3 regions of the Methylobacterium sp. 1973 genome follow, and region 3 is predicted to be linked to each of the others. Evidence: predicted binding sites of a transcription regulator. Region 3 holds the regulator's gene; each other region holds the start of a gene.
What was found. Region 3 encodes HrcA, which represses chaperone genes, less so after heat shock. Its sites were predicted from a motif close to GTTAGCACTCNCNNNNNGNGAGTGCTAAC; they were not measured.
Positions count from the first base shown of each region.

Region 1: a site for HrcA is predicted at 2,655-2,683, ahead of ABIC70_RS15955 (co-chaperone GroES). Genes of this name have one in related genera too.
Region 2: a site for HrcA is predicted at 5,275-5,303, ahead of groES (co-chaperone GroES). Genes of this name have one in related genera too.

Region 1 is NZ_JBEPLA010000007.1:234,098-241,811, forward strand. It holds gene ABIC70_RS15945 (transglutaminase-like domain-containing protein) at 1-214, opposite strand, end outside; gene groL (chaperonin GroEL) at 523-2,166, opposite strand; gene ABIC70_RS15955 (co-chaperone GroES) at 2,265-2,552, opposite strand; gene rsgA (ribosome small subunit-dependent GTPase A) at 2,901-3,935, shown strand; gene ABIC70_RS15965 (NAD(P)H-binding protein) at 4,184-5,155, shown strand; gene ABIC70_RS15970 (hypothetical protein) at 5,536-6,093, shown strand; gene ABIC70_RS15975 (type 2 periplasmic-binding domain-containing protein) at 6,090-6,362, shown strand; gene ABIC70_RS15980 (L-dopachrome tautomerase-related protein) at 6,401-7,558, shown strand.
Region 2 is NZ_JBEPLA010000006.1:138,531-146,244, reverse strand. It holds gene ABIC70_RS13755 (ligase-associated DNA damage response DEXH box helicase) at 1-1,630, shown strand, start outside; gene pdeM (ligase-associated DNA damage response endonuclease PdeM) at 1,672-2,385, shown strand; gene ABIC70_RS13745 (methyl-accepting chemotaxis protein) at 2,507-3,967, opposite strand; gene ABIC70_RS13740 (CorA family divalent cation transporter) at 4,174-5,160, opposite strand; gene groES (co-chaperone GroES) at 5,374-5,664, shown strand; gene groL (chaperonin GroEL) at 5,739-7,379, shown strand; gene ABIC70_RS13725 (hypothetical protein) at 7,485-7,714, opposite strand, start outside.
Region 3 is NZ_JBEPLA010000004.1:69,596-77,309, forward strand. It holds gene ABIC70_RS09875 (methyl-accepting chemotaxis protein) at 1-1,612, shown strand, start outside; gene hrcA (heat-inducible transcriptional repressor HrcA) at 1,626-2,681, opposite strand; gene rph (ribonuclease PH) at 2,849-3,562, shown strand; gene rdgB (RdgB/HAM1 family non-canonical purine NTP pyrophosphatase) at 3,559-4,188, shown strand; gene hemW (radical SAM family heme chaperone HemW) at 4,227-5,402, shown strand; gene ABIC70_RS09900 (penicillin-binding protein activator) at 5,403-6,668, opposite strand; gene rsmI (16S rRNA (cytidine(1402)-2'-O)-methyltransferase) at 6,803-7,714, shown strand, end outside.

The DNA.
Region 1 (7,714 bases), on a different contig from region 3:
TCATGAGCATGAAGCGCCCCGCCGGAGCGACCATACGGGTGCACCAATTCCCGAAGCTGTCGCGATAGCCCTCCAGGGGAACGGCCGGGCTCGTGATCAGGTAATCGGGCCGTTCGAGGTCAGGGAAGCGCGATGCGTGGACGTTGAGCGTCGCGATGACGGGCGTGGGCTGCGGAAACTCGTAAGTCATCTCGCAGCCGACAAGAATGCGCATGTGCTCTCTCCTCGATGGCAACCGCGAGATCGGCGCGGGTCATGCCGACAGGACGAATTTCGCAGGGCCCTCGTCGGCGCGATCGCCCTGCGAGCCAACGCATCCGTCACGAGGATGAGGCGCCCGGAGCGAACGGCACAAGCTTGCCGGTTTCAGCCCGGCGGAGGCGGCAGCGGTCGATAGCGACAGAAGGTCGGTCCAGCCGGTCGATCCAGCCGGTCGATCCACCCCCTCGTGTTGCGCCGAAGCGCCCTCCGGCGATCCGCCTGTCGGCGTGCCGGAGGGCGCTTCGGATCTGTTTCGGCCGGTTAGAAATCCATGCCGCCCATGCCGCCCATGCCGCCGCCGGCGGGCATGGCCGGAGCCTCCTTGCGCGGCGCCTCGGAGATCATCGCCTCGGTGGTCACCAGCAGGCCGGCGACCGAGGCCGCGCCCTGAATGGCCGCGCGCACCACCTTGGCCGGGTCGACGATGCCGGCCTTGAGCATGTCGACATACTCTTCGGTCTGGGCGTTGAAGCCGTAGGTCTCCGAGCTGTTGGCCAGGATCTTACCGACCACGATCGAGCCCTCGACGCCCGAGTTCTGGGCGATCTGACGGATCGGGGCCTCAAGGGCCTTGAGGACGATCTTGATGCCGGCCTGGACGTCGGGGTTGTCGTTCGCGAGCCCCTGGACGGCGGCCTTGGCGCGCAGGAGCGCGGTGCCGCCGCCGGGGACGATGCCTTCCTCGACCGCCGCGCGGGTGGCGTGCAGCGCGTCGTCGACGCGGTCCTTCTTCTCCTTGACCTCGACCTCGGTCGAACCGCCGACGCGGATCACCGCGACGCCGCCCGCGAGCTTGGCCAGACGCTCTTGGAGCTTCTCGCGGTCGTAGTCCGAGGTGGTCTCCTCGATCTGCGCCTTGATCTGGTTGATCCGGCCCTCGATGTCGGCCTTCTCGCCGGCGCCGTCGATGATCGTGGTGGTCTCCTTCTCGATCCGCACGCGCTTGGCGCGGCCGAGCATCGGGAGCGTCACGTTCTCGAGCTTGATGCCGAGGTCCTCGGCGATCATCTGGCCCTTGGTCAGGATCGCGATGTCCTCGAGCATCGCCTTGCGGCGGTCACCGAAGCCCGGCGCCTTCACGGCCGCGACCTTCAGGCCGCCGCGGAGCTTGTTCACCACCAGGGTGGCCAGCGCCTCGCCCTCGATGTCCTCGGCGATGATCAGGAGCGGCTTGCCGGTCTGGACCACGGCCTCGAGCACCGGCAGCATGGCCTGGAGCGAGGAGAGCTTCTTCTCGTGGATGAGGATGTAGGGGTCTTCCAGCTCGGCGACCATCTTCTCCGCATTCGTGATGAAGTACGGGGACAGGTAGCCGCGGTCGAACTGCATGCCTTCGACGACGTCGAGTTCGGTCTCGGCGGTCTTGGCCTCCTCGACGGTGATGACGCCCTCGTTGCCCACCTTCTGCATGGCGTGGGCGATCATCTCGCCGATCTCCTTGTCGCCGTTGGCGGAGATCGTGCCGACCTGGGCGATCTCCTCGGACGAGGCGACCTTGCGGGAGCGCGCGCCGATATCCTTCACGACCGCGGCCACGGCCAGATCGATGCCGCGCTTCAGGTCCATCGGGTTCATGCCGGCGGCGACGTACTTCACGCCCTCCCGGACGATGGAGGCCGCGAGAACGGTCGCGGTCGTCGTGCCGTCACCGGCGGTGTCGCTCGACTTGGAGGCCACTTCGCGCACCATCTGGGCGCCCATGTTCTCGAACTTGTCGACGAGCTCGATCTCCTTGGCGACGGTGACGCCGTCCTTGGTGATGCGCGGGGCGCCGAAGCTCTTCTCGATCACGACGTTGCGGCCCTTCGGGCCCAGCGTCACCTTCACCGCACTGGCGAGCAATTCGACACCGCGCAGCATCTTCTCGCGGGCATCGACCGAAAAGCGAACGTCTTTGGCGGACATGGTGGAGCACTCGTCATCTGTCGTTTGGCCCTGAGGCGCGCCACAGCGGGCGCCTCGAAGGGCAGATCGTCGTGAGGCTCTGAGCGGCCTGATCCGCGCTAGGCGACGATGCCCAGGATGTCGGATTCCTTCATGATCAGGAGGTCCTGACCGTCGATCTTGACCTCGGTGCCGGACCACTTGCCGAACAGGACGCGGTCGCCGGCCTTCACCTCGAGCGGGTTGATCTTGCCCGCCTCGTCGCGCACGCCCGGTCCAGCGGCGACGACCTCGCCCTCCTGCGGCTTCTCCTTGACCGTATCGGGAATGATGATGCCGCCCTTGGTCTTCTCCTCGCCTTCGATGCGACGGAGGACCACGCGGTCGTGCAGCGGACGGAATTTCATCGTGGTATCCTGATCGTTCCCAAGCGAGATCCAACCGACATGATTGGCGCTGTCGCGGGAAAGGCTACGGCGAGACTGTCATCGCCGCCCGATCGACGCATTGTTAGCACTCACCGAGTGGAAGTGCTAATCTTATGAATGGGCCGGGGACCGGCTCATCCGGGCATTGGCGCGCGCCTTCGCGGCCGCTCCCGATTGACCCGCGCGGCGACACGACCGTCCGCCTCCCGTGGGTATGGCCAAGGGAGACGGCGCAGGCAGACGGCGCAGGGCGACGGTCCTTGCACTCGGCCGGGCATCGACGTGCGCCTGGCGGTGGAGGGCTGGCCAGGCGCAGGATGCCATGTCATGGGCAGGGCGGTGATCGATCATCCGCCTTCCTTCCAGCCCCTGTCGCTTGCAAGCTTGGGCTGGTCCGACTTCTTCGAAGTCCAGCGTGAACCCCACGAGGCCGATCTCGCCCCGATGCGGATCGCGACGCTTCACCGGTCTCGCTTGACCGCCCTGTCGGAGGCCGGATCCGTCGAACTGACGCTCGCGATCCACGCCAGCACGAGCGACTTCACCGTGGGCGATTGGGTTCTCGTCGATCCGCGAACCCAGACCGTGCATCGCCGTCTCAGCCGCAGGACGGTCATGGAGCGCCGCACCGAAGGCAGCCGGACCCTTCAGGCCGCTGCGGCCAATGTCGACACGCTGTTCATCGTCACCTCCTGCAACGCCGATTTCAATCCGGCGCGACTGGAGCGCTATCTGGCTCTGGCCAATCAAGGCGGCACAATTCCGGTGATCCTCCTCACCAAGGCCGACACGACAGCCGATCTGGGAACCTACCAGCGCCAAGCGTCCGAGTTGCAGCGCGGGCTCGACGTCGTAACCCTCAACCCCCGTCTCTCCGCGGCCGCAGACGCCCTCGCTCCGTGGTGTGGGCTGGGGCAGACGGTGGCGCTGGTCGGCTCCTCCGGCGTCGGCAAATCGACGCTGGTGAACACGCTGGTCGGTCCCGGTCAGGCCCAGGCCCAGCTGACCGGCGGCATTCGCGAGCACGATGCCAAGGGACGCCATACGACCACGTCGCGTTCGCTGCATGCCATCGCCGACGGCGGCTGGGTCATCGACACGCCGGGGATGCGCACGCTGCACGTCAGCGGCGCCGCGGAAGGGATCGAAACGCTGTTCGCCGAGATCATCGAACGAGCGCCCCTGTGCCGATACCGCGACTGCACCCACACAAGCGAACCCGGGTGCGCCGTGCAGGCTGCCGTCGCGGACGGCAGCCTCGCACCTGAGCGGCTGATCCGTTGGCGCAAGCTGTTCGACGAGAACCGGACCAATACACCGACACCGGCTGGTCCACGCAGCCACCGACGTCCTCGCAGGTAGGCTGCGGCCCTGACTGTCCCGCTGCCGCGAGAGCGGGCGCCGGCGGCGCGCTCCGTGCTATGACGCCGGCATGACGCGCTGACCCTTCGCCCACACCCGTGGCAATCCAGGCTGCGAAGGCGGCCTCCTGTTCGGGTGGATCGATACGGTCTCGTCACAACGACCGGACATGCCGGAACCCTGAGTGGCTGGATAAGGTGAGCGTGACCGGAGACCAATCGGACGCGTTGCGCCCGCGACGCGTCGCCGTGCTCGGTGGCACCGGGACGATCGGGCGCGCGACGGTGCGCGCGCTGGTGTCACGGGGCCATGACGTGGTCTGCTTCGTCAGGCGTCGCGCCGACATCGACGACCCGTCAGGGCCGCCCGCGTGCTCCCGACTGCCTCCGGGCGCGACCGCAAGGGTGGTGGATGTGACCGATCCATCGTCTCTCGCCGAGGCGGGTTTCCGCGGCGAGCCGTTCGACGTCCTGGTCTCGTGTCTCGCCTCGCGCACGGGCTTGCCCGACGACGCCTGGGCGATCGATTATCGCGCGCATGTGAGTGCTTTGCACGCCGGGAAGGCGGCCGGCGTGACCCACGTCATCCTTCTCTCGGCAATCTGCGTCCAGAAGCCGGTCCTGGCGTTCCAGCACGCCAAGCGCGCGTTCGAGGGCGTTCTGGCCGCGTCGGGCCTCGATTACACGATCGTACGACCAACGGCCTTCTTCAAATCACTGTCGGGGCAAATCGATCGTTTGAAACGCGGGAAGTCGTTCCTGATTTTCGGCGACGGCACGCTGACGGCCTGCAAACCGATCAGCGACGACGACTTGGGCACCTACATTGCCGAGTGCCTCGACGACCCGGACCGGCGCAATCGCGTGCTGCCGATCGGCGGCCCGGGCGAAGCCGTGACCCCGAAGGCGCAGGGCGAGCAGCTCTTCGCCTTGCTCGGGCGCGAAGCGCGATTCACGCATGTGCCCGTGGCCCTTCTGGACGTCATCATAGTCACTCTGGCCATGCTCGGACGGCTGGTTCCGACCATGGCAGCCAAGGCCGAACTCGCGCGCATCGGGCGCTACTACGCGACGGAATCCATGCTCGTTCTGGATCCGGTGACGGGGCAATATGATGCGCGCGCCACACCGTCGACCGGCTCTGAAACTCTCTTCGACTATTATGCGCGCTTGATCCGAGGCGAGGCCGTTGCCGAGCGCGGCGACCACGCCGTGTTCTGACGGCGCGCCGTCTGGACGCCCGCAAGCGGGTCGCACGGCCGCCCAAGCGGGGCGGAAGCCGACGCGCCGACCGGCGTCAGCTTCTCCGCTTCACCCACGTCGAGGCAGCCTGACCATCGTCGACCGGAACCGGCGGGCGCTGGTGATCGCCTGAGAGCCTTGGTCGGGTGGATTGCGGTCGGCCTGCTCCCGAGCCGGGGGTGGAGCGAACAGGCACGACCGGCGCGTCCTCGCGCGCCTGACCACAGGTCTCCCGGGGCTGCTGCTGCAACGGGGCGTGGGCGGTCGCGGACCACGTTGCCGACCGGTCTTGGGGCGGATCTGCCAGCCATCGCCTGCCGGGGTGACCGGGCGAATGTGTCTCAGATCGACAGCCCGGCTTGGAGAACGATGTTGGGTCCAGGACCGAACCGACGTGTGAGACGAGGATGTCGTTCATGAGGGTTGCACTCTTCGCCGTCGCGGCCTGCCTGGCCTCCACCCTCGGCGCCGCCGAGGATGCGGGACAGACGGTCGCCAGCGAGGGCGACTGGGTGCTCAGGAAGCCCGGTCACCCGTCGAGCGGGGACGCTGACTGCATCCTGGCGCCGAAGACCCGATCGCGCATCCAGATCGTCGGCGACCGGCTCGAGGTGACGGGTCTGCCGAAGAATTCCATCTTCAACTATCAGTATCGGATCGACGACGGGCCGGTGTCGAACGCAATGTTTCCCACGGCGCAGATGCAGGAAATCGGGGTGATTTCGCTGAATGGCGATGTGCTCAAGAGCATCCTGAACGGCCGACGATTCAGCATCCGCCTGCTCGACAGATGGCACGAGGCCATCACGGAGGAGATCAGCCTCGCCGGCCTGCGCAGCCTGCGCGACCAGCGCGCGGACGCCTGCAAGTCGTCAGGGGCCGAGGGACAGCCGAGCCGAGCGCCCGGCTCCGGGTGAACGCCTCGGTCCCGTTCGGCACCCAGGTCATCCTGCCGGTCCGGCCGCGATCTCTCGCGGCACATCCGCGGATGCGCGTCGATCTCGCCAAGCACAAGGGCCTGTCCGGCGACGTGGTGCGCCTGATGGCGCTCGGCGGCGCCGGCCTCGCACGGTTCGGCCGGTCCTACGTCTCCGCGGATCTCGCCGCAGGGCGGCTCGCGCCGGTGCTGGAGCCGTTCAGTCCCGCCATTGCCGACCGGTGCCGACGTCTTACCTGCTGCGCCTAACGACAGACCTCGACGCGGCGTCGGGGGGAGAGGACATCATGAAGAGTCTCACCGCCACCCTGGCGGCGGCATTGTCCATCGCGCTTGCGAACGACGCGGCGCGCGCGGCCGAGCCCTCCACCGCGCCGGCGCCTGCCATCGAGCAGGTCGCACAATTCGACGGCGCCATGCCGACGGGCATCACTGTCGCGCCCAACGGGCGGATGTTCGTGAATTTCCCGCAATGGGCCGACAACCCGCCCTTCACCGTGGGGGAGGTGGTGAACGGGACGACGGTGCCCTATCCCGATCTCGCGACGAACCAGCCCGATCCGGCCGCCCCGGCCGCGCATTTCATCTCCGTGCAGAGCGTCGTCGCCGACGGCGCGAACCGGCTCTGGGTGCTGGATACGGCCGCGCCCGGCTTCCGCCCGCCGCAGCCGGGCGGTGCCAAGCTGGTGGCGATCGACCTCGCCACGAACACGATCGTCCGCACCATCGTCCTGCCCGACAGCGTCGTTTTGCCGACGACCTATCTCAACGACGTCCGCTTCGACCTGCGCCAGGGCGAGGCCGGCGTCGCCTACATCACCGACAGTTCCAACGCGGGCATCGGCGGGATCATCGTGGTGGACCTCGCCACCGGAAAGGCATTCCGCCGCCTCTCCGGCCATGCGAGCACCGCGCCGGAGCCCGACTTCACCCCCGTCGTCGATGGCGAGCCGCTGATGAACCGCCCCGCCAACGGGCCGGCGAAGCCGGTCCGCGTCGCCAGCGATGCCATCGCGCTCTCGGCGGACGGGTCGCTGCTCTATTACGGCCCGCTCTCCGGCCGGACGCTCTATGCCGTGCCGACCGCCGCCTTGCGCGATCCCCGGGTGAGCGAGGCTGATCTCGCCGGCCAGATCCGCGACATGGGCGCCAAGGGCGCCTCGGACGGGATCGCCGAAGACGATCGCGGCCGGGTCTTCGCCGGCGATTACGAGCACAACGCCATCCGCGTGCTCGACCAGGGCAAGTGGTCCACCGTGGTCACCGATCCGGCCATCAGCTGGCCCGATACGCTGTCGATCGGGCGCGACGGTTACCTGTACTTCACCGCCAACCAGTTGCACCGGCAAGCGGGCTTCCACGAAGGCCGCGACCTTCGCCGGAAGCCCTACGCGGTGCTGCGCATCCGGATCGACAGCGGGCCCGTCCTCCTGACCCGCCCCTGAGACCGCGTCGCTGCTGAGGCCTGCGCCGGATCGCGTGGACGTTCTCCGGCGACAGATCCGACGCCCGGCTGCCGTGATGATGGACCTCGCCGCGCCTCGCCGCGCCGGGGAGCCTTCTCGAGGGGCGAGATCGGCGAACCGAAAGGCTGCCCGGCA
Region 2 (7,714 bases), on a different contig from region 3:
CCACCACGGCTCGCTGGACGCGCAGCAGCGCCGCCGGGTCGAGGCCGCCATGGCGGCGGGTCAGCTGCGGGCGATCGTCTGCACCGCGACCCTCGATCTCGGCATCGACTGGGGCGACGTCGATCTCGTGGTCAATGTCGGTGCGCCGAAGGGCGCGAGCCGGATCATGCAGCGGATCGGCCGGGCCAACCACCGCATGGACGAGCCCTCGAAGGCCTATCTCGTCCCGGGCAACCGCTTCGAGATGCTGGAGTGCCAGGCGGCGCTCGACGCCGTCGAGGAAGCCGCGCAGGACACCCCCGATGCCCGCCAGGGCGCCCTCGACGTCCTCGCCCAGCACGTGCTCGGCATGGCCTGCGCCGACGCCTTCGACCCGGTCGATCTCTACGACGAGATCGTCTCGGCGGTGCCTTATGCCGGGCTCACCTGGGAATCCTTCGAGCAGGTGGTCGATTACGTCGCCACCGGGGGCTACGCGCTGCGCGCCTACGAACGCTTCGCCAAGATCCTGCGCGGCCCGGACGGGCTCTGGCGCGTGCGCGACGCCCGCACCGCGCAGGCCTACCGGATGAATGTCGGCACCATCGTGGAGGCGGCGCGGGTCCGGGTCCGTCTGGGCCGGACGCTGCGCGGCAAGCCCGGCACGGTCCTGCCGAAATCCGGCCGGGTGCTCGGCGAGATCGAGGATGAGTTCGCCGAGACACTGACCGTCGGCGACACCTTCCTGTTCGCGGGCGAGACCCTCCGCTTCGAGGGCCTCGCCGAGGACGAGTGCCTCGTGACCCGCGCACCGCCCGGCACCGACCCGGCGATCCCGTCCTACGCGGGCGCGAAATTCCCGCTCTCGACCTTCCTCGCCGCCCGGGTCCGGGCACTCATCGCCGACCCGTTCGCGTGGGATCGCCTGCCCAAGCAGATCGGCGAGTATCTGGTCCAGCAGCGCCGCCGCTCGGTCCTGCCGGGTGAGCGCGATCTGCTCGTGGAGACGTTCCCGCGGGGCAAGCGCTACTATCTGACCGCCTTCCCATTCGAGGGCCGCCTCGCGCACCAGACGCTCGGCATGCTGCTCACCCGCCGGCTGGAGCGCGACGGCCTGCGGCCGCTGGGCTTCGCGGCCAACGATTACGGCATCGCGATCTGGACGACTCGGGACGTTTCCGAACGCGCCGCCCGCGATCCCGACTTCATCGGCGACCTCTTCGCGGTCGACATGCTCGGCGACGATCTGGAGGCGTGGCTCGACGAATCGGCCATGATGAAGCGCACCTTCCGGCAATGCGCCGTCATCGCCGGCCTGATCGAGCGCCACCATCCGGGGCAGAAGAAATCCGGCCGGCAGGTCACGATCTCGACCGACCTGATCTACGACGTGCTGCGCAAGCACCAGCCCGACCACCTCCTGCTGCGGGCTGCGCGGCAGGATGCGGCAACCGGACTCCTCGACGTGAGGCGCCTCGGCATGATGCTAGAGCGCATCCAGGGGCGAATCATCCACAGGTCTCTCGACCGGGTCTCGCCGCTCTCCGTATCCGTGATGCTCGAGATCGGGCGCGAGCGTGTCTACGGCGAGGGCGCCGACGAGATCCTGGCCGAGGCCGAGGCGGAGCTTCTCCAAGAGGCTCTGTCCTGACCGTCGATCCGCCCTCCCCCGACGACACCGAGGATGCGATCTTGGCGGCCGGCCTGAGACTCGAGAAGACTCACAAGCACCCCACCCTGATGCTCGCGGGCGAGACCCTGGTGCTCGATCTCTGCGGCGGCCTCTGGCTGCCGGAGCACCGGACGCTGATCGTGTCCGACCTCCACCTGGAGAAGGGCTCGTCCTACGCGGCCCGATCCGGCCAGTTCCTGCCGCCCTACGACACCCGCGAGACGCTCGCCTGCCTCCACGAGGCGGTGGCGCGTCACGAGCCCGCCCGCGTGGTCGCCCTGGGCGACTCCTTCCACGACGCCCGCGGGCCCGAGCGCATGGAGCCGGGCGACCGCGCCTTGGTGGCGGCGCTGCAGGAGGGCCGGGACTGGGTCTGGATCGCCGGCAACCACGATGCGGCCGTGAACGAAGGCGTCGGCGGGCGCTACGCCGACGCGCTGACCCTCGGCGGCCTCGTGCTGCGCCACGAGCCGAGCCCGGAGCCCGTTCCCGGCGAGATCGCCGGCCATCTCCATCCCTGCGGGAAGGTCGCGATGCGGGGGCGGGCCGTCCGCCGCCGCTGCTTCGTCACGGATGGCACGCGGCTGGTGATGCCGGCCTTCGGCGCCTACGCGGGCGGGCTGAACGTGCGCGACAAGGCCATCGAGGGCTTGTTCCCGAAGGGATTCACCGCCCACCTCCTCGGCGACGGCCGGGTCTTCGCCATCGGCCGGGCGCAGCTCGCCCGGGACTGAGCGCGCCCGTCATCCCGCGCACGTTCGCGCGGCGCGTCGTTTCGATGCGCCGCGCCGACGGGATCGCCTCGCTTCGTTCGCCAGGACGGCGCCGCGGCGAGGCGCCCGGTCTGATCCGGCCTCAGGCCGTCTTCATGAACCGGGTCACGCTGTCCGACAGGCTTGCCGAGTGGCCCGCGAGGCTCTCGGCGACATCCTGGACGGCCCGGGCGAGCTGACCGGTGGCATTGGCGGCCTCGGAAACACCGCCGATATTGCCCGCCATCTCGTGGGTGGAGACCGCCTGCTCCTCGACGGCGCTCGCCATCGCCAGGGTCAGCTTGGACAACTCGCCCACCGCCGCGGTGATCATCTCGATCGCTCCCACCGCCTCGCCGGTGGCGCTCTGGATCGCCGAGACCTGCTGTGTGATCTCGCCGGTCGCCTTGGCGGTCTGCTCTGCGAGCGCCTTGACCTCGGAGGCCACCACCGCGAAGCCGCGGCCGGTGGCCCCTGCCCGCGCCGCCTCGATGGTCGCATTCAGCGCCAGGAGATTGGTCTGGTCGGCGATCGACTTGATCATGCTGACCACCGCGTCGACCTTGCGGGCATTCTCGGCGAGCTGGCGCATGGTCGCATCCGTGGTCCCGGCCTGCGCGGCGATCTGCTGCGCGCGCTCCGAGACGCGCCCGACCTGACCGGAAATCTCCTGGATCGCGCCGTTCATCTGCTCGGAATTCGCCGCGACCGACGAGGCCTTGTGCCGTGCGGATTCGGCGGACTGCATCAGCCCTTCGGCCGAGTTCTGCATCTCCTGGATGGCCGAGCCCACCGCCTCGACCACCCGCTTGACGTCGGTCTCCATGTTCACCTGCGCGGTGACCACGGCCCAGGTCAGCATCGGCCCGAGATACTGACCCTTCTCGTCGTTCACGGCCGTGACGCGCAGGTTCAGGGTCTCGGGTCCGACCTTGATCTTGGTGGAGTGCGGCAGCCGGCTCGCATCCGCCAGCATGGTGCGCTGGTGGCTCGGATTCTTGTGGAAGATGTCGAACGACCGGCCGAGCATGTCGTCGACTTTCACCGGCAGATGCTGGTCGATCGTCCCGAGGGTCCGGCGCGAGGTGGCGTTCATATAGTCGATCTTGAAGTCGTTCTTGAGGTCGGCCGTCATGACGGCCACCGGAACGTTATCGATCATGGTCAGGAGCCGGTTGATCTCCTTCTTCTTGGCGGAGATGTCCGAGGCGAACTTGACCACCTTCACGGGCCGGCCACGGGCGTCGAGGACGGGATTGTATGTCGCCTCCAGCCAGACCGAGTTGCCGTCCTTGTCCAGGCGGAGGAACTCGCCGGTGACGTACTGGCCGACCTTCAGCTTGTCCCAGAATTCCGTATACTCCGCGGTCTCGGCATAAGCCCTATCGACGAAGAGACGGTGGTGCCGGTTCTGAATATCCGGCAGATCATACTTCATCAGCTTCAAGAAATTCTTGTTCGCATGGACGACGTTTCCGTCCATCGAAAACTCGATGATCGCGAGCGAACGATCCAGGGCATCAATCTTGGCCTGGGCTTCGTTGAAAGTCGTACGGTTGAACATTTCGACACTCGCATTCCTCGCCCGCGGGTATCGCATCGCAGCGTTAATGAACTCTTTCTTGCTGGGTTATGTTGGTCTTCGTTTGGCGGTATGAAATCGAAGACTTTCGATCGCGATGACGAAGTTCCTCTGGGGTCGGAGTGGACGATTTCCGCGCTATTAAAACTTGGTGATATAATTTTTGTGCTGTTAAACCGGTCTGAATATCAGAACCATCCGCGCATTCGAAAGTATACTATAGGCGCTATGGCGCTGAAAAGGATCAGGCCGAGCGCGTAGGGATAGCCAAGAGTCCAGTCCAGCTCCGGCATATGCTTGAAGTTCATGCCGTAGATCGACGCGATCAACGTCGGCGGGACGCCGACCACCGAGACGACGGTGAGCACCCGGAAGACGTTGTTCTGCTCGATGGTGATGAGGCCGAGGGCCGCGTCGAGCAGGAACTGCACGTTCTCAGCGAGGCGCGTCTCGAACTCGTCGAGGGATTCGATGTCCCGCTTGATCGTCTCGAAGCGCGCGTCCTCCGGCAGGCCGATGCCGTCGCAGGCTGCGGCGACGAACGGCACGATCCGTTCGAGCCCGAGCAGGCTGGCGCGGATCTTCCCCAGAACCTTTCCGCGGTTGCTGATGCCTCGCAGGATCCGGCGCAGGGCGAGGTCGCGGCGCCGGGGCGGCGGGCTCTCCAGGCGCCGCCGCTCGGCACCCCGGACGTCGAAGTCAAAGATCCGGGTCGAGAGCGTGTCGAGTTCCGATCCCATGTCCTCCAGGGCGTCCGCGAGGCTGTCGACCAGCTCCTCCAAGACGACGAGGAAGATCTCGCTCGGGGTCGTGCTGCCATCGCCCTCCGCGATGCGCTTCGCGGAGGAGTCGAAGGCGCGCAGGTCGTGAAAGCGGATCGTGACGAAGTGGTCCTTGGTCAACAGGAAGCCCAGCGGCTTCACCTGCGACGCGCTCTGCTCGAAGGTGATCATCGGCGTCGAGAGCGACAGGCCGCCCTTCACCCGGCGCAGGCGACTCGACGTCTCGACCTCCGACAGCGCCGCCCGGGACGGCACGCGCAGACCGGTCGCCGCCTCGACCGCTTTGGCTTCCTCCGGGCTCGGGTCGTTCAGATCGAGCCATACCGTATGGCGCGCGATCGGGCTGCCGGGTTGCAACGCCACCGGGCCTTCGGGTCCGTGCAGGCTCAACATGACGGCGCATTATCCATGGGGCGAGAAGGAAGGCCGCCGGCGCGTCATCGCACCGTCGCGCGGGGGTGCGACAGCCTTGACTCGGAACCGCAGCGAGCCTATCTCGCCGCCGTCTTTGGCACTCGCCGAGACAGAGTGCTAACAGTCGAGTTCGCGAGCGGTCCCGCCGGCCGCATCAACGCCAACTCCAGACCTGAAGCAAGAGGGCAGCTCATGAAGTTCCGTCCGCTGCACGACCGCGTGGTCGTCCGTCGCATCGAGAGCGAGGAGAAGACCAAGGGCGGCATCATCATCCCGGACACCGCCAAGGAGAAGCCGCAGGAAGGCGAGATCGTCGCCGTCGGTCCCGGCGCCCGCGACGAGCAGGGCCGCGTCAACCCGCTCGACGTCAAGGCCGGCGACCGCGTCCTGTTCGGCAAGTGGTCCGGCACCGAGGTCAAGATCGACGGTCAGGACCTCCTGATCATGAAGGAATCCGACATCATGGGCGTCGTCGCCGTCTGATCGGATCACCTCTCACCGCCCTTTGAGACTTTCCACAGTCTTGGGGCGCAACCCAACCAGATAAGAGGCACACAATGGCAGCGAAAGACGTTCGTTTCTCCGCCGACGCCCGCGACAAGATGCTGCGCGGCGTCGACATTCTCGCAGACGCGGTGAAGGTGACGCTCGGCCCGAAGGGCCGCAACGTCGTGATCGAGAAGAGCTTCGGCGCCCCGCGCATCACCAAGGACGGCGTCACCGTCGCCAAGGAGATCGAGCTCGCCGACCGCTTCGAGAACATGGGCGCCCAGATGGTGCGCGAAGTGGCCTCGAAGACCAACGACATCGCGGGTGACGGCACCACCACCGCGACCGTGCTGGCCCAGGCCATCGTCCGCGAGGGCGCCAAGTACGTCGCCGCCGGCATCAACCCGATGGACCTGAAGCGCGGCATCGACCTCGCCACCCAGGCTGCGGTGAAGGACATCATCGCCCGCGCCAAGAAGGTCTCGACCTCCGACGAGGTCGCCCAGGTCGGCACGATCTCCGCCAACGGCGACAAGGAGATCGGCGAGATGATCGCCCACGCCATGCAGAAGGTGGGCAACGAGGGCGTCATCACGGTCGAGGAGGCCAAGACCGCCGAGACCGAGCTCGACGTCGTCGAAGGCATGCAGTTCGACCGCGGCTACCTGTCCCCGTACTTCATCACGAATGCGGAGAAGATGGTCGCCGAGCTGGAAGACCCCTACATCCTCATCCACGAGAAGAAGCTCTCCTCGCTCCAGGCCATGCTGCCGGTGCTCGAGGCCGTGGTCCAGACCGGCAAGCCGCTCCTGATCATCGCCGAGGACATCGAGGGCGAGGCGCTGGCCACCCTGGTGGTGAACAAGCTGCGCGGCGGCCTGAAGGTCGCGGCCGTGAAGGCGCCGGGCTTCGGTGACCGCCGCAAGGCGATGCTCGAGGACATCGCGATCCTGACCAAGGGCCAGATGATCGCCGAGGACCTCGGCATCAAGCTCGAGAACGTGACGCTCCCGATGCTCGGCCGCGCCAAGCGCGTGCGGATCGAGAAGGAGACCACCACGATCATCGACGGCGTCGGCGAGAAGGCCGACATCGAGGGCCGGATCAGCCAGATCAAGGCGCAGATCGAGGAGACCACCTCGGACTACGACCGCGAGAAGCTCCAGGAGCGTCTGGCCAAGCTTGCGGGCGGCGTCGCGGTGATCCGCGTCGGCGGCGCGACCGAGGTCGAGGTCAAGGAGAAGAAGGACCGCGTCGACGACGCCCTCAACGCCACCCGCGCGGCGGTCGAGGAAGGCATCGTCCCCGGCGGCGGCACCGCGCTCCTGCGCGCCAAGAAGGCGGTCGCCGCCCTGAAGTCCGACATTCCGGACGTCCAGGCCGGCATCAAGATCGTCCTCAAGGCCCTTGAGGCCCCGATCCGCCAGATCGCCCAGAACGCGGGCGTCGAGGGCTCGATCGTGGTCGGCAAGATCACCGACAAGGCGGACTCCGAGACCTACGGCTTCAACGCCCAGACCGAAGAGTACGTCGACATGATCCAGGCCGGCATCGTCGACCCGGCCAAGGTGGTGCGCACCGCCCTGCAGGACGCGGCCTCGGTCGCCGGCCTGCTGGTGACCACCGAGGCGATGGTCGCCGACGCCCCGAAGAAGGATAGCCCTGCTCCGGCGATGCCGGGCGGCGGCATGGGCGGCATGGACTTCTAAGTCCACGCCACCGCGCATACGGAGGAAGGGGGTCGCCGAGAGGCGGCCCCTTTCCTTTTGGCGCTGCCGCGGCTGCTCGGTGCGCGCGGCGGAGTCCGGTCGGTCTCAGCGGCCTTGACGCGACGCCGGGGCCTGAAGGCGGGCTCGCACGGTGGCGATCAAGGATTGCCGGACACGCTCGGTCGCCTGGAATGGGATGTCGAAGTTCAGGCTGTGGTAGATCAGGTCGCGGATACCGTCTTGATCGGGGTCTCCGCCGCCGCCCTCGATGACGTCGAGGATCCAGGCATGGATCGCCGCGTGATCCGACGGATCGGGATCCGCGGCGAGGACCA
Region 3 (7,714 bases):
TCCGCCGGGTTACGATCCGCGTCAGCGTCCGTGGTACAAGCAGGCCGCCGCGACGGACGGCCCGATCCTGACCGAGCCGTACATCTCCGCCAGTCGCGGTACCATCATCATCACGGCGGCGGCGCCGGTGAAGGATGCGGCGCACGGTCTCGGCGGCGTGGTCGGAAGCGATTTCGACGTCTCGGCTCTTGCCCGGATGATCACCGAGGTCGCGCCGGGTGACGGCGGTTGTGCCTATCTGGTGTCGGGCGCTGGCACGATCCTGATCCACCCGCGGGCCGCGTTCATCGGCAAGCCCCTGTCGGAGCTGATCGACGGTCCGGTTCCCGGCATCGGCGCCGGTCGGGCGGCGGACACGCGCGAGGCGGGACGGTCCGTCCGCACGGTCTTCGCGCGCGTCCCAAACCTGCCGCCGGCGCTCGACTGGTACATCGCGCTTTCGGTCGACCACGCCACCGCGTTCGCACCCATCACGCACCTCGCGCAGAACTTGGCCATCGCAACCGCGATCACGCTGCTTCTGCTGGCCGTCACTGTCAGCCGGATGATGGCCGCGACTGTCGCACATCCCCTAGACCGACTTGTGGAAGTCCTTCAGCGCATGAGCCTCGGCGACCTCGATACCGAGATCGCCGAGGCCAGGCGCCGGGACGAGATCGGGATGGTCGGGCGGGCGGTCGAGGGTATCAAGGCCGTTGTGGCGCAGAAGGCACGTGAGCAGGAAGAGACTCGGCGCTCGGCCGAGGCGGCGGCCGCAGCGGAGCGCAAGCGGGCCATGACGGCGCTCGCCGATGGTTTCGAAGAGGCCGTGGGCACGATCGTCGGTTCGGTGTCGTCCGCGGCGTCCGAGCTTCACGCCACCGCCCAAGCCCTGACAAACACCGCCACGCAGGCCGCGGCACGATCCAGCAGCGTCGCTGCGGCCGCCGACCAAGCCTCGACCAGCGTCCGCACCGTCGCGGTTGCGGCCGAGGAGCTCGGCGCGAGCGTGCGCGAGATCGCCGGGCAGGTCGCAGGCTCGTCACGCCTCGCCCGGACGGCCGTGGACGAGGCCGACGAGACGGGACACCGCGTGCAGGCGCTGTCGGAGGCGGTATCCCGGATCAGCGACGCCGCCGGGTTGATCGCCTCGATCGCCGCGCAGACCAACCTGCTGGCCCTCAACGCCACCATCGAGGCCGCGCGGGCCGGCGAGGCCGGGCTCGGCTTCGCCGTGGTGGCGGCCGAAGTGAAGGATCTGGCTGCGCAGACCGCCCGCGCCACCGAGGAGATCAACGATCATATCGCGCGCGTCCAGGGCTCCACCGGCGAAGCCACCCGGGCACTCGACGGTATCGTCACGCGGATCCGGGACATCAACGCGGTCGCCGCGGCCGTCGCCGCCTCGATCGAGGAGCAGGGGGCGGCCACGCAGGAGATCGTCCGCAACGTGACCCAGGCGTCAGACGGGACCGCGGACGTGACGGTGAATATCGCCGGGGTGGCCGGAGCCGCCGCGCAAACGGGCGAGGCCGCGCGACAGGTCCTGGGCTCCGCATCGGATCTGTCGCAGCACTCCGCGCGCCTCGGTGTCGAGGTCGCACGATTCCTGGATTCGGTTCGGGCGGCCTGAGGGCCGACAGGACCTACCGGCCACCGTCCAGAAGCTTCGACACCACCCGCGCCGTATAATCCACCATCGGCACGATGCGCGCGTAGTTGAGGCGGGTCGGACCGATGACCCCGACCACGCCGACGATCTTCTGCGATCCGTCGCGGAACGGCGCCGCGATCAGCGATGACCCCGAGAGGGAGAACAGCTTGTTCTCGGAGCCGATGAAGATACGCACGCCCTCGCCGCCCTCGGCACGGGCCAGCAGGTCGATGACGTCCTTCTGGGTCTCCAGGTCGTTGAACAGCAGGCGGATCCGCTCCAGATCCTCGACCGCGCGCAGGTCGTCGAGCAGGTTGGCCTGGCCGCGAACGATCAATTGGCGCGCTTCCGTCGGCCCCACCGGCGTGGCGAGCCCCGCATCGACGAGGCGTTCGGTGATCGCGTCGAGCTCGCGCTTCATGGCCTTGCGGCCGGCCTCGATCTCGGCGCGCAGCGACCCCAGGGTGCGGCCCTGCAGGCGCGCGTTGAGGAAGTTCGTGGCCTCCTGAAGCGCACCCGCCGGAAGTCCGGGCGGCAGATCGACGATGCGGTTCTCGACGGAGCCGTCATCCGAGACGAGGATGACGAGGGCGCGGGCCGGATCGAGCCGTACAAACTCGATGTGCTTCAGATTGACGTTGGCCTTCGTGGTCAGCACCACGCCGGCCCCCCGCGAGACGCCCGACAGCATGGTCGAGGCCTCGGCCAAGGCGGAATCGAACGTGTGGCCCGAGGCTGCGGCCCGCATCTGTGCCTCGATGCGCGCCTGCTCGTCCTGGCTGACGTCGCCGAGTTCCAGCATCGCGTCGACGAAGAACCGCAGCCCGAGTTCGGTCGGGAGGCGTCCGGCCGAGGTATGCGGCGCGAAGATCAGGCCGGAATGCTCCAGATCCGCCATCACGTTCCGGATCGAGGCCGGCGACAGCGCCATCGGGAGGATCCGAGCGAGATTCCGGGAGCCCACCGGCTCGCCGGTCGTGAGATAGCTCTCGACGATCTGCCGGAAGATCTCGCGGGCGCGCTCATTGAGGGCGGCGAGGGCCTGCATGGATTGGCCGTTGGCAAAGTTGGGACTGGGGTGTGTCACGCGGTCATCCTGTAGTCCGATCATGCGCAACCGACCCGCGCGGATCAATCCGTACGGCGATGCTTGCCCGTGATGTCGCGGCGGCCTAAGAGCCCGGCCCTCGACACTCTCGACAGAAGGGGCCCGCGATGCGGCCTTCCAAGCGTGCCGCCGACGAGTTGCGGCCCGTGAGCCTGGAGCGCGCGGTTTCGCGCTACGCAGAAGGCTCGTGCCTCGTCAGCTTCGGAAATACCCGGGTGCTCTGCACCGCGTCGCTCGAAGAGCGTTCGCCCCCGTGGCTGCGCGGCTCGGGCAAGGGCTGGGTCACGGCGGAGTACGCTATGCTCCCGCGTGCGACGCACGAACGCACCCGCCGCGAGGTTGGTTCCGGGAAGCCGTCGGGTCGAACGCAGGAAATCCAGCGGCTGATCGGCCGGTCCCTCCGGGCCGTCACGAACCTGCCGGCCATGGGCGAGCGTCAGGTGACGATCGATTGCGACGTCATCCAGGCCGATGGCGGCACCCGGACGGCGGCCATCACCGGCGCCTGGGTGGCGCTGCACGATTGCTTCGCCTGGATGCGGACGCGCTCGATCATCTCGGTCGATCCCCTGCGCGACCATGTCGCTGCCGTCTCGTGCGGCCTGTATAAGGGCATGCCGGTCCTCGATCTCGATTACGCCGAGGATTCCGCCGCCGAGACCGACGCCAATTTCGTGCTCACCGGGCGGGGCGGCATCGTGGAGGTGCAGGGCACCGCCGAGATGGAGCCCTTCACCCAGGAGCAGCTTCTCGAACTTCTCGGCCTCGCCCGCGCCGGCACCGAGCGGCTGGTCGCCCTGCAGAAGGAGGCCATCGCGTGAGCCGCCGCCTGACCGGGAAGGTGGTCATCGCCACGCACAATGCCGGCAAGCTCACCGAGATGCGCGAGCTGCTCGCGCCGTTCGGGGTCGAGGCGGTGTCGGCCGGCGAACTCGGACTGCCCGAGCCCGAGGAGACCGGCACGATGTTCGCCGAGAATGCCGCCATCAAGGCGAAGGCGGCGGCCGACGCCACCGGACTGCCCGCCTTCGCGGACGATTCCGGCCTGTGCGTCGACGCCCTCGACGGAGCGCCGGGCATCTTCTCGGCCCGCTGGGCCGGCCCGAACAAGGATTTCGCCGCCGCGATGGCGCGGATCTTCGCCGAGCTCGACGACCGTGGCGCGGCCGACCGCCGGGCCCGTTTCGTCTCGGCCCTGGTCCTGGCTTGGCCGGACGGCCACACCGAGCTGTTCGAAGGGCGGGTGTTCGGCGACCTCGTGGCGGCGCGGGGCACCGCCGGCTTCGGTTACGACCCGATCTTCCGGCCGGACGGGCACGCGCGCACCTTCGGCGAGATGAGCGCCGAGGAGAAGCACGGCGTCGACTGGCAGAAGGGTCAGGGGCTCTCGCACCGGGCCCGGGCCTTCGTGGCGTTGAGCCGGGCCTGTCTGGCCTCCGGTTCCTGATTGCCAAACGGCGCGGCCGCGCTCACATCCCGGTCATCATGGTATCGACCGGCCCGGACCATCCGACCCGCGACGTGGGTTTCGGAATCTACCTGCACTGGCCCTTCTGCGCGGCGAAGTGCCCGTATTGCGACTTCAACAGCCACGTCCGCCACGCGGGCGTGGACGAGCCGCGCTTCCTCGCGGCCTTCCGGGCCGAGATCGCCCACACGGCCGCCCGCACGCCGGGGCGGACCGTCACCAGCATCTTCCTCGGCGGCGGGACACCCTCGCTGATGCAGCCTGCCACCGTGGCGGGCCTGCTCGACGCCGTCGCGGAACACTGGCCGGTGGCTCAAGGCGCCGAGGTCACCCTCGAGGCCAATCCGTCGAGCGTCGAGGCCGGGCGCTTCCGGGGCTACCGCGCCGCCGGGGTCAACCGGGTTTCCCTCGGCATCCAGGCCCTCGACGACGCGTCGCTTCGGACCCTCGGGCGCCTGCACGACGCCGCACAAGCCCTGGAGGCGATCACGCTGGCGCAGTCGGCCTTCGAGCGGACCTCCTTCGACCTGATCTATGCCCGGCCCGGACAGACTCCGGCGCTGTGGCGGGCGGAGCTGAAAGCGGCGCTGGCGCGGACCGCAGAGCATCTCTCGCTCTACCAGCTCACCATCGAGCCGGGGACGCCGTTCTACGGCCTCGCCGCCGCCGGCAAACTGGTGACGCCGGACGACGAGGTCGGACGCGCCCTCTACGACGTCACCCAGGAACTCTGCGCAGAGGCCGGCCTGCCGGCTTATGAAATCTCGAACCACGCCCGGCCCGGGGCGGAGTCGCGGCACAACCTGCTCTATTGGCGCTACGGCGAGTATGCCGGCATCGGTCCTGGCGCGCACGGGCGGCTCGTGACGGCGGGGGGACGGGTCGGGACCGTCACCGAGCGGTCGCCGGAAGCCTGGCTGGCCCGGGTCGAGCGCGACGGACACGCCGTCGTCGAGACTGAAACGCTCACGGCCGCCGACCAGGCCGACGAGTTCCTGGTGATGGGGCTTCGCCTTCGCGAGGGCATCGATCCGGATCGCTACGCCGCCCTCAAGGGCCGGCCGCTGAACGGCAACCGCATCGGCATGCTGATCGGCGATGGCGTGCTGGAGCGGCTTCCCGGCGGCCGCATCGCCGCGACCGCGAAGGGGGCGCCGGTGCTCAATGCCCTGGTTGCCGAACTTGCGGCCTGATCAGATCCCGGGCTTTGCCAGCACCCGCGGCGCGGGGCTGACGGGTATCGCGGCATTGTTGCGGATCTCATAGACCGCCAGGGACCGCTCGCTCTGCCCGTCCGGCCGGAAGCGGAAGGTCCCGTCGATGCCGGCGAAGCCGGAGCCGTTCGTGAGGGTGGTCTCCGCGAAGCGCTGCGAGCCGTAGCGTCGGGACAGGGCGGCCGCGAGCATCACCGCATCATAGGCCAAGGATGCGACGCGCGGCGGAACGGTGCCGAACCGGGCTTGGTAGCGGCCGCTGAAATTCGAGAACCCGGTGCGGTCCGGCGAGGCGAAGCGGCCGCCCTGCAGGGCGGGAAGGGCGAAGAGCGACGGCTCGTTCCAGAGGGCGGTGCCGATGGGGCGTATCCGGGCGGGCGAGAAGCCCGCCTTGGTCAGCGCCGCGGCCACGCCCGGCAGCGCGTCGGCGGTTTCGGGGATGAACAGCGCGTCGGCGGTGGCACCCGGCCCTGCGATGACCCGGGTCAGCCGTTCCACCGCCGGACCCGGCGCGCCGGCCGGGTAGCGTTCGACGGCGGCGACCCGCGCGCCCTTCCGGGCAACGGCCTCCCGGAACTCCGCCTCCACGGCATTGCCGTAGGCCGTCTCGGGGATCAGAGCCGCGAAAGAGCGTCTTCCGCCGGCGACGGAATCCTCGACCACGCGGTCCACCTCCGGTTGCGGCAGGAAGCTCAGGAGGTAGACGCCCCGGCTGGCCACGGTCACGTCGGTCGAGAAGCCGACCACCGGCTTGCCCGCCGCTCTGGCCGCGGCCGCCGCCGTCTGAACATTGCCGGCGAAGAGCGGACCGAGCACGATCTCGGCCCCCTGGCGCAGCGCCTCCTGCGTCGCGTCCCGGGCGCCGTCCGGGCTGCCTCGGTCATCTTCCACCAGGAGCGTCAGGTCGGGTTGCTGTGCCTCGTCGTAGGCGAGTTGAGCCGCGTTGCGCATGGCGGCGCCCACCGTTGCCCCCTGGCCGGTCAGCGGCAGCACCAGGGCAACCTTGACGGCTCCGGAGCCGATGCGCCCGATGCCACCCGCCGCCGGCATCGGCGGCGCTGCGGGTGCGGGCGGCGGTGCCCCGGGAACGGCCGCCGGCGGCGTCAGCTCGGCCTGTGGCGCCGTCGCGCGCCGAGCGATGTCGGTGCCGAGGCAGCCGCCCAATGACAGCAGGACGGCGCACAGCGCAGCGGTCGGGGCGGTGACGCGCACGAGACGGTCCCGCATGCTCGTCGGGCGCGCCATCGCGCGGACTCCTCTCGGCAGGCACCGCAGCCTGACGATCGGAATCCGAATTGTAAACGCGGAGCGGCAGAGTTGCCCCCGGTCGGACGCCTTCACCGCGACGGGAGACGGCCGGTGTGGCAAGATCACCGATGATGACACGCCGATTCGATGCCCCGGGGCCCGCCGCCCCGACCCGAGCTCCGTCCCCGAAGCTCGCCCCCGATCGGCCGCGCAAAACCACCTTCACGGCCTTCGGTCTGGCGAGCGAGACCGAGCCCCTGTCGCCGGGCCTGCACATTGTGGCGACGCCCATCGGGAACCTGCGCGACATCACCATCCGGGCCCTGTCCACCCTGGCGGCCGCGGATGCGGTCCTGGCCGAGGACACCCGCGTCACCCGGAACCTGCTGGCGCATTACGGGATCACGACACCGCTGCTCGCCTATCACGAGCATTCCAACGATGCCGTGCGGGAGCGGATGATCGCGCGGCTGCGCGCCGGCGAAGCCCTGGCTCTCGTCTCGGATGCCGGGACGCCGCTGGTCTCGGATCCCGGCTACAAATTGGTCCAGGCCGCGATCGAGGCGGGGATCGCCATCACGCCGGTTCCGGGCCCGTCGGCGGTGATGACGGCCTTGGTCGCGGCAGGTCTGCCGACCGATCGTTTCTTCTTTGAGGGCTTCCTGCCGCAGAAGGCCGGCGCCCGGCGCAACCGCCTGGAGGCACTGGTCCAAGTTCCCGGCACGCTGGTCCTGTTCGAATCGCCGCATCGCCTGCCCGACATGCTGGCCGATGCCGCCGCGGTGCTCGGCCCGGAGCGCCCGGCCGCCGTGACACGGGAATTGACCAAGCTCTACGAAACCATCCGGCGCGATACCTTGGGCAGCCTGAGCGAGCGCTTCGCCCAGGAAGGACCGCCCAAGGGTGAGATCGTGGTGATCATCGGTGCGGCGACGACGCCGGAGCGAACGATTGATGCGGATGCCGCCCTCGACGCGCTGATCCTGTCGGCGCTGGAGCGGCACTCGATCAAGGATGCCGCCAGCCTCGTCGCTGACGAGACC